2 regions of the Micromonospora sp. WMMD961 genome follow, and region 2 is predicted to be linked to the other one. Evidence: riboswitches for the same ligand, from Rfam matches in the RefSeq annotation. Region 2 holds a riboswitch; the other holds the start of a gene.
What was found. A riboswitch is a leader RNA that binds a small molecule or an ion and turns the genes downstream of it on or off. The one in region 2 is predicted to bind S-adenosylmethionine.
Positions count from the first base shown of each region.

Region 1: linked by a shared signal. The riboswitch ahead of O7614_RS11515 (ABC transporter substrate-binding protein) and the one ahead of O7614_RS31180 (aminotransferase class V-fold PLP-dependent enzyme) in region 2 are both predicted to bind S-adenosylmethionine.

Region 1 is NZ_JARUBJ010000002.1:2,432,610-2,437,352, reverse strand. It holds gene O7614_RS11525 (hypothetical protein) at 98-289, shown strand; gene corA (magnesium/cobalt transporter CorA) at 305-1,435, opposite strand; SAM riboswitch class IV at 1,681-1,792, shown strand; gene O7614_RS11515 (ABC transporter substrate-binding protein) at 2,068-2,925, shown strand; gene O7614_RS11510 (amino acid ABC transporter permease) at 2,968-3,741, shown strand; gene O7614_RS11505 (amino acid ABC transporter ATP-binding protein) at 3,738-4,487, shown strand; gene O7614_RS11500 (Na+/H+ antiporter) at 4,515-4,743, opposite strand, start outside.
Region 2 is NZ_JARUBJ010000002.1:6,797,602-6,802,344, forward strand. It holds gene O7614_RS31165 (co-chaperone GroES) at 112-450, shown strand; gene O7614_RS31170 (hypothetical protein) at 532-699, shown strand; gene O7614_RS31175 (PrsW family intramembrane metalloprotease) at 725-2,203, opposite strand; SAM riboswitch class IV at 2,227-2,347, shown strand; gene O7614_RS31180 (aminotransferase class V-fold PLP-dependent enzyme) at 2,418-3,668, shown strand; gene O7614_RS31185 (FUSC family protein) at 3,752-4,743, opposite strand, start outside.

The DNA of each region.
Region 1 (4,743 bases), 4.4 Mb from region 2:
GTTCGACATGGATGCCGTCCTGCCGAGCGCGATTCGCCCGGCCGGCGGCGCGGGCTCACGCCGCGCCGCCCCACGGCGGCTTCGACGAGGAGGGGCAGTGCCTATGCAGGCTCAGCGCAGGCCACCGCGAGCGGAGCGGAGCCAGAGCCGGGACGACCGGACCGCCGGCGGCATGACCGGGGCGGCCACGCCCCTGACGATCTGGGCCGCCGCCGTCCTGCTCGGACGGATCAGTGCCGGCGACGACGACGTCGAGGACGAACGGCACATCCTGCGCGGCATCGAGTGAGCCCGGCCGGACGGCTCACAGCCAGCCGCGCCGCTTGAAGATCAGATAGAGGGTGCCGCAGACCAGCAGCATCAACAGCAGCGCGAACAGGTAGCCGAAGCGCCAGTTCAACTCCGGCATGTGCACGAAGTTCATCCCGTACACGGTGCCGATGAGCGTGGGAGCGAACAGGATCGCCGCCCAGGACGAGACCTTCTTCAGCTCCTCGTTCTGCGCGTAGCTGGCCGCCGTGAGGCTCCGCATCTCCTCGTTCTGCTGCTGCGACACGAGCGTGGCGTTGACGGTGAGGATGTTCTGCAGAAGGTGCCGGAACCCGTCCACCCGCTCCACCACCTGGGTCAGGTGGTCGGTCACGTCCCGCAGCGAGCGGCGTAGCTCCTCGTCCGTGTCGGCACTGCCCGCGCCGTCGGCCAGTGCGCCGAGCACCGCGAGCAGGGGTCGCGCGGCGCGCTGGAACTGGATCACCTCGCGGCTCAGGCCGTAGATGCGCCGGCTCGCGTTCGGGTCGCCACCGAACACCTGGGTCTCGATCTCGTCGATGTCGTTCTCCAGCCCGGCCACGACCGGCGCGTACCCGTCGACCACCTGGTCGAGGATCGCGTACAGCACCGCCTCGGGCCCCCGGGCGAGCACCTGCGCCTCGACCTCCATGCGCCGCCGCACGGCGGCCAGATCCGGTGCCTCACCGTGCCGGACGGTGATCACGAAGCCCGGCCCGATGAACAGGTGCAACTCGGAGAACTCGACCTCCTCCCGAAGGTCGTCGTAGCGAGCGGCGCGCAGCACCACGAACAGGGTCTCCCCGTAGCGTTCCAGCTTGGGCCGCTGGTGCGCGTTGATCGCGTCCTCGACCGCCAGGTCGTGCAGCCGGAACTCCCGCGCCAGCGAGGTGATCTGCTCGATGTCGGGCCGGTACAACCCGATCCAGGCCATCGCGCCGTCCTGCTCCTGCAGGCAGCGGTACGTCTCGGCGAGGCCGGACGGCGAGGCGAACCGGTGCCCACGGATGTAGACGGCGCTGTCCACCAGGCCGCCGGCGGGTGGAGCGGGTGACTCCGTGGACGGTGGCACGCCGACCCTGGTCTCGTACTCGTCGAGTTGGCGACCGAAGCCACCACCCGGGCGGAAGCGACGGCCACCGACCATGCCCTGTCCCCTCCCCCGGTGACGCCCGGTCCGGCACACCCCCGCCAACCCGGGGGCGCTGCTTCCCCCCTGTTCCGGGCCCGAAACCCGTCCCGACGCGGGGTGGGTTCGCCGCACCGGCGGACGGGCGCGCCGCCGGTGCGGATACTCACGACGACCAGCGCGGGCCGGTCGGCCGTCTCCGCTGGTGAGCGTGGTCATAACGACTGGACGACCCACCCGTGCCTGCTGCTAGCCTCGGCGCTGGTCATGAGTGCCAGCGCGAAGCCCCGGCTCGCTGGCCGGCAACCCTCCTCCGCGGTGGGGTGCCCCGGGTGAAGACCAGGCACCGACAGGACGTCGGCGCAAGCGTGGCCTGGCACCCAGGTCAGCACAGACCCGGGAGAGCCATGCGCATCCTCAACACCACCCCACCGACCGACGTCGCGGATGTCCACGCCGGTTGGCCCTCACCGGCACTGACCCGGCGACGGCACGTGGACATGATGCGAATGTGCAGCGCCGCGTGTCGTCGCGGCACCACGCACTAGCGCAGCGCTCTTCCCGAACCTCCCCCACCGGTACGCCCATCGGGCGCACCGTCGGCGACGCACACCCGTGCTCGCCGGGACGCGACCTTTTCGGAGACACCCGTGCGACTTCTTCCTGCCCTGACCCGTGCCACCGCCCTGGGCGCGGCCACGATCCTGGCCGCCACCGCGCTCACCGCCTGCGGCGACGACAACTCTTCCGACGCCACCGCCAACCCGTACGGCCTGGCACGGCCGGGGGTGCTGCGCGCCGGCACCCTCACCGACGCCCCGCCGAACGTGTACCTCAAGGACGGCACGTTCACCGGTTTCGACAACGACCTGCTGACCGCCGTGGCCGGCAAGCTCGGCCTCACCGTCGAGTTCGTCGGCACGGACTTCTCCGCGTTGCTCTCCCAGGTCAACAACCACAAGTTCGACGTCGGCAGCTCCTCGATCACGATCACCGAGGCGCGGAAGAAGACCGTCGACTTCGGTAACGGCTACGACTTCGGCTACTTCGGCCTGGACGTCCCGGCCGGCTCGCCGATCACCAGCTTCGACCAGCTCGCCGGCAAGCGGGTCGTGGTGGTGCAGGGCACCGTGCAGGACGACTACGCCACCGGCAAGCAGCTCGACCCGGTGCGGGTGCCGGACTACAACGGCGCGATCAACCAGCTCAAGGCCGGCACCGCCGACGCGTGGATCGCCCCGGCGGAGATCGGCGAGAAGTCTGCCGCGGACAGCAACGGCAAGATCACCGTGGCGGCCAAGCAGCTCAGCCCGGCACCGACCGCGTACGCCGTCGCCAAGGGCGGCGACAAGCTGCGCGAGGCACTGAACAAGGGCCTCGACGAGGTCATCGCGGACGGCACCTGGAGCCGGTTGCAGGCCCAGTACTACCCCGGCCGGCCGATCCCGGCGGACTTCACGCCGGGCAGCGGCACGGTGGCGGTGGCGTCCGCGTCGCCCGCCTCCTGAGTACCCGGTGACGAGCGAGCAGGACGGTAGGAGAGACGACCGATGGATCCGTTGAGCACCCTGTGGGAGACGTTCTTCGACTGGGACGCGATGGGCGAGGCGCTGCCCGAGATGGTGACCGTCGGGTTGCCGAACACGCTGATCCTGGCGGTCTCCGCCGCCCTGCTCGGCTCGGTGCTGGGCCTGCTGCTGGCCGTCGCCGGGATCTCCCGCAGCCGGTGGTTGCGCTGGCCGGCGCGGGTCTACACCGACGTGTTCCGGGGGCTGCCGGCCGCGGCGACGATCCTGTTGATCGGCGTCGGGCTGGCACCGCTGGGCATGCAGGTCTGGGGACCGGACCCCTATCCGTTGGGGATCCTCGCGCTGTCACTCATCGCCGCCGCGTACATCGGGGAGATCTTCCGCTCCGGCATCCAGTCGGTGGAGGCCGCCCAGTTGGAGGGCGCGCGTGCGCTCGGCTTCTCCTGGAGCGACGCGATGCGGCTGGTGATCATTCCGCAGGGCATCCGGCGGGTCCTGCCGGCCTGGGTGAACCAGCTCATCGCGCTGATCAAGGACTCCAGCCTGGTCTACTTCCTCGGCCTGGTGGCCAGCCAGCGGGAGCTGTTCCGGATCGGGCAGGACTACGCGGCCACCACCGGCAACGAGTCCGCGCTGCTCCTGGCCGGGCTCTTCTACCTGGCGCTGACCGTTCCGCTGACGCACGTCGTGAACTGGATCGACCGGCGGCTGCGCCACGGCCGGCCAGCCACCGCACCGGACGACGAGGACGACGAACTGCCGTTGCCCGCCACGATCCAGGGAGACCGGCGATGACCACCACCACCGACACCACCACCTCGGTCAGCCTCGACGTACGCGACGTGCATCTCGCCTTCGGGCCGAACCGGGTACTGCGCGGCGTCGACCTCACGGTGCCGCGGGGCGCGACGGCCTGCGTGATCGGTCCGTCCGGGTCCGGCAAGTCCACCCTCCTGCGCACCATCAACCGGCTGATCGAGCCGGACCGTGGCGACGTGCTGTTGGACGGGCGCAGCGTGCTGGGCGACGACCCGGACGGCCTGCGGCAGCGGGTGGGGATGGTCTTCCAGCAGTTCAACCTCTTCCCGCACATGAGCGTGCTGCGCAACGTCACCCTCGCGCTGCGCCGGCTCCGCAAACTCGGCGAGGACGAGGCGGAGGCCGCCGCCCGGGCCCACCTGGACCTGGTGGGTCTGGCCGCCAAGGCCGACGCCCGACCGGCGCAGCTCTCCGGCGGTCAGCAGCAGCGGGTGGCGATCGCCCGGGCGCTGGCGCTGCGGCCCGAGGTGATGCTCTTCGACGAGGCCACCTCGGCGCTCGATCCGGAGCTGGTCAAGGGCGTGCTCGGGGTGATGGCCGACCTCTCCGCCGCGGGCATGACCATGGTGGTGGTCACCCACGAGATGGGCTTCGCCCGGCAGGTCGCCGACACCGTCGCCTTCATGGACCGGGGCGTGGTGCTGGAGGCCGGCCCGCCCGAGGCGGTCTTCGAACGGGCCGAGCATCCTCGGCTCCGTCGGTTCCTCGCCCAGGTGCTCTGAGCCGCTGCTGCCGGAAGCCGCTGACGCTCACTCGTTGGCTCCGCGCCCCAGCAGCCGGATCTCCTCGTTGTCCAGGGCGGCCTGGAGTTCCTGCAGCACCAGGTCGTCGATCTCCCGGTTGTCGCGCAGTCGGGTGACCTCCCGACGTTTGTGGGCGAGGACCTTCAGGCGCAGTTGGCGTTCCAGTCGGCGCTCCTCGGCGGTGCTCCCTCCGCTCTCGTCGACGTCCGCAAGGTGCCTCTGGTATTCGGCTTGC
Region 2 (4,743 bases):
ACAGGTCGGACAGCATACGTCCGTTGCCGACACCGTAGGGCAGTTCCGCCACACAATGCCCCCGCCACCACCGGCGTAACCACCGCCCGGCCACACGGTAGCGTCTGCGGCGTGACCGCCGACAACGATCTCGACGCCGGCCTGCCGATCCGCCTGCTGCACGACCGAGTGCTGGTGCGGATGGAGGGCAGCGAGGGCGAACGCCGCTCCACCGCCGGCATCGTCATTCCGGCGACCGCCGCGGTCGGCAAGCGCCTCGCCTGGGCCACCGCCGTCGGGGTGGGCCCGAACGTCCGCGCCATCGTCTCCGGCGACCGGGTGCTCTTCGACCCGGACGACCGTTCCGAGGTCGAGCTGCACGGCCGCGGGTACGTGCTGCTCCGCGAACGCGACGTGCACGCCGTGGCCGCCGAGCGGATCGAGAACGACCCGACCGGCCTCTACCTCTGACGCACCCTCCCCCTGCCGCGCACCGTTTGCCCGGCCGCACGACGGGAAGCCATCCGGCGACCGTGGCCCTGGGGAGGGACGATGCCGGTATTCGTGAAGAAGCTGTTGACCTGGGGCTTCGTCGCGTTCCTGATCTACTTCATCGCCTTCCGGCCGGACGGTGCCGCACAGATGTTCCGAGCCATCGGGGCCGCGTTGATCGCGATGTTCCAGGGCTTCGGTGACTTCCTCACGTCGCTGATGACCTGAGCCGCCAGCCGGCGGCCACCAGCCGTCAGGGGTGACCCGGGGGCCAGGGCGCGGGCGGTCGCAGGCCGGGCCAGCCGGGCGGGGGGTACCCCACCGGCGGCGGGGCAGGAGCCAGCACCACCGGGATCGGCACCACCGGCTCGTCCGGCGCGTCCACCGGACGCTGGGCGCCGTCCGGGAAGCGCAGGTGGTAACGGCTGCCGTCCCAGATCCCGGCCGGAGCCTGCGGATCCCGGCCGACGAAGACCGACCGGTACGCGCTGATCGCGTCCAGCAACTCCCGCTCCTCCCGGGCGGTCCGTTCCTGGTCGGCGGCCTTCCGGTCCAGGCCGCGCAGAGTGCCATCGCGAAGCAGCGCCAACCGGGTGGCGGCGGCCTGGTAACCGCGCATCGCCCGCACCCCGGCGTCACCGGCCACTCGGCGGGCCCAACTGCGGGCCGCGTGCCGGCGGCCGAGGCTGCTCAGCGCGGCCACCTCGGGCGGGCTCAGCCATCCGGCGCGTACGTAGTCCGGCAGGACCCGCTCGGTGAGCCGACCCTCCCAGGCGCGCAGCCACACCGCCAGCCCCACCGTGCCGAAGAAGACCGGCACCATCAGGCCCAGGAAGCCGTACAGCATGATCACCACCTCGCCGGTGGCCTGGGTCAGCGTGGGGAGCAGGTTCCACGTGCCGTGCAACATCATCGCCAGCAGCAGACCGGCGAGCGGGGCGAGCACCCGCACCCGCCGGTCGGCCGTCCGCGCCGCGATGCCCAACCCCACACCGGTCATCGAGGTGAAGAGCGGATGGGCGAACCCGAACAGCAGGATCCGCAGGATGAAGATCGCAATGACCTGCTGGATGCCGGTCGCCGGGCCGTACCGGTCGACTCCGGACGCGTAGCCCAACCCGCCCAGGTACAGGATGTTCTCCACCATGGCGAAGCCGACCGCGGACAGCCCGCAGTAGACCAGGCCGTCGGTGATCCCGGACCACTCGCGACGGCGGAACACCAGCAGCAGGATCGGGCCGAGCGCCTTGGTCGACTCCTCGATGAACGGCGCCACCAGCACTCCGGTCAGCGCGGACGGCAGACCCCAGTCGGCGAAGCGGCCGGCGGCGAAGTCGTTCACGGTGAGCGAGGCGGCGGTGGAGACGAACGCGCCCCAGGCGAAGCAGAAGATCAGGTATTTCAACGGCTCGGGTTCGTACCGGTCCAGCCAGAGGAAGCAGGCGACCAGCACCGGCACCGGCAGGATGGCGGCGGCCACCCCGATCAGCAGGGCCTGCAGGCCGAGCGACTGGCCGAGCGTGAAGACCATGAACACCGCGCAGGCGGCGATGAGCAGCACCACCCCGGCCAGCGCCAGGAACCGCCGCCAGCCCAGCCGGCGCCCTGGCATCCGGGGCGCCTCGCCGACGGACGGGGCTGAGGGTGCGGGCGGCGACGGCAGGGGTGAACCGGGCGGGGTGTCGGCCATGCGGTCAGCGTAGCCATCCGCCGCCGGCTGGTCCGGTCCCATCGGTAGCAGTTATGCTGCCGGCAGGTCACGAGTGCCAGCGCGAAGCCCCGGCTTGCTGGCCGGCAACCCTCGTCGAGTTCGCGGTGGGGTGCCCCGGGTGATGACCGGGCCCAGCCCGATCGGTGTGCTGGGCAAGCGCGGACCCCGTCCCGACAGTGCACCCGGGGTCCCTGACCCCGGAGGTTCCGGCGTGTCCGTCACCCTGCTCCCCTCGCTGCCCACCCGCGTCGACGCCGCGCCCGAACCGGCCTCGTCGGGGCCGCTCGACGTCCTCGGCGTACCCGGCGAGATCAACCTGGACTACGCGGCCAGCGCGCCGTGCGCGCGGGCCGCCGCCGACGCGGTGGCCGCGCTGCTGCCCTGGTACGCGAGCGTGCACCGTGGGGCAGGAGCCCTGTCCCGACGCTGCACCCTGGCCTACGAACGGGCCCGACAGACGGTCGGTGACTTCTTCGGTGCCCGCACCGACGATCACGTGATTTTCACCCGCAACACGACCGACGCGCTCAACCTGCTGGCCCGGGCCCTGCCCGCCGGCACGACGGTGGTCACCTTCGCCGGTGAGCACCACGCCAACCTGCTGCCCTGGCCGCGTGGCTCGGTACGGCTGCCGGTGCCCACCGACCCGGACGCGGCGGTACGCGACCTCGCCGCCGCCCTCACCGAACTGCGCCGGGGCAGCAACCCGGCACTGCCGGTGCTGGTCGCGGTGACCGGTGCCAGCAACGTGACCGGGGAGCGGTGGCCGGTCACCGAGCTGGCCCGGGTGGCGCACCGGCACGGCGCCCGGATCGTGCTGGACGCCGCGCAACTCGCCCCGCACGCCCCGGTCGATCTGCGCACGCTCGACGTCGACTACCTGGCCGTATCCGGCCACAAGCTCTACGCGCCGTTCGGTGCGGGTGTGCTGGTCGGCAGGGCGGACTGGCTGGACGCCGCGCCGCCGTACCTGGCCGGTGGCGGCGCCACCAGCCACGTCGGACCGGCGACCCACGACGTCAACTGGGCGACCGGGCCGGCCCGGCACGAGGGCGGCACCCCCAACCTGCTCGGCGCGGTGGCGCTGGCGGCCGTGTGCGCGGCGCTCGACGACGCCGACCGGGCCGCGCTGGCCGCCCACGAGCAGGCGCTGCTGACCCGACTGCGGACCGGCCTCGCCGCTCTGCCGCACGTCGTGGAGCTGCGGACCTTCGGCCCGGACGCGCCGCGCGTCGGGATCGTCTCGTTCGTGGTCGCCGGATGGGATTCCGGCGACGTGGCCGCCCGGCTGGCCGCTGAGCACCACATCGGCGTACGCGACGGGTTGTTCTGCGCCCACCCGCTGGCGCGACGTCTGCTCAGCGAGGCGGCGGGGCGCACCGGTCGGCGGGACCTGCCGCCCACCGCACTGCGCGCCAGCATCGGCCTGGGCAGCACGCAAGCGCAGGTAGACCGGCTGCTCGCCGCGCTCGCCAACCTGAGCTGAGGGCTCGCGCGGCCCGACGCGTCGCGAATGTTAGGAAGGGCCCCCTCCTATACATAAAGCGTTAAGGAAGGGCCCTTCCTTGCTCAGCCGACGGGTGGGGCGGTGGGTGGCTTCGGCGTCTCGTCGGGTTTGGCCGGCTCGCCGACCGGCCGCTCCTGCTCCCCGAAGGCGTTGCGGATCCACCGGTTCGCCTCCTCCTGCTCGATCCCGGAGGCCACCAGCAGGTCGCTCGCCGTGGTCCGGATCTGGGCGACCACCACGCTGCCGGAGAAGCCGACGCCGGCCCCGTACGCCCGGCTGGCTTCGCTGACCGCACGCAGGGACCGCTCCCGGGCCTTCTCCGGCTCCTCCCCGGCGGCGAACTCGTGCTTGAGCAGCCGGACCGACTCGGCGAGGTGGCCGACCGCGTCCGGCATCGGATCGGGCACCGGTTCCTCGTCCTCGATGAGGGTCACCGACCGGCGGATCAGCGTGCCGCTGTTGCGCATCGCCCGGTCGATCGGGTCGGCCGCCTCCGCGTAGTGGGTCAGTTCGTCGCGGCGGTGCCAGCGGGCCGGGGAGAGGATTGCGGTCTCCTTCGCGCCCTCGATCGCCTCGCCCAACGTGGCCAGCTCCTCCTTGTTGTTGCGCAGCCTCTCCAGTGCGCCCTGGATGGTGGCCCGATCCCGGCTGCGTAACCCGTCGGCGGTGACGTCGAGCTGGGTGGCGAGCAGGTCCAGCGCCGGCCGGGCGGCCCGGTTGATCACCCGCAGCGGGTTCAGCGGCAGCAGCACCGCCGTGACCAGCAGGGCGACTCCGCCGCCGAGGAACGCGTCCACGAAGCGGGGGATCTCCAGGTCCTGGGTGGAAGGGCTCAGCGTCACGATCAGCACCGCCGTGGCCGCCGCCTGGATCACGATGGCGACGCTCGCCCCGGCGAAGATGGTGAGCAGGATCGCCACGGTGACCACCAGGCCGAGCTGCCACGCCCCGGTGCCCAGCAGGTAGATCAGGAGGTCGCCGACGGCCACCCCGACCCCCACCCCGACGATCAACTCCATGGTCCGGCGGAACCGCTGGCCGACAGACGCGGCCA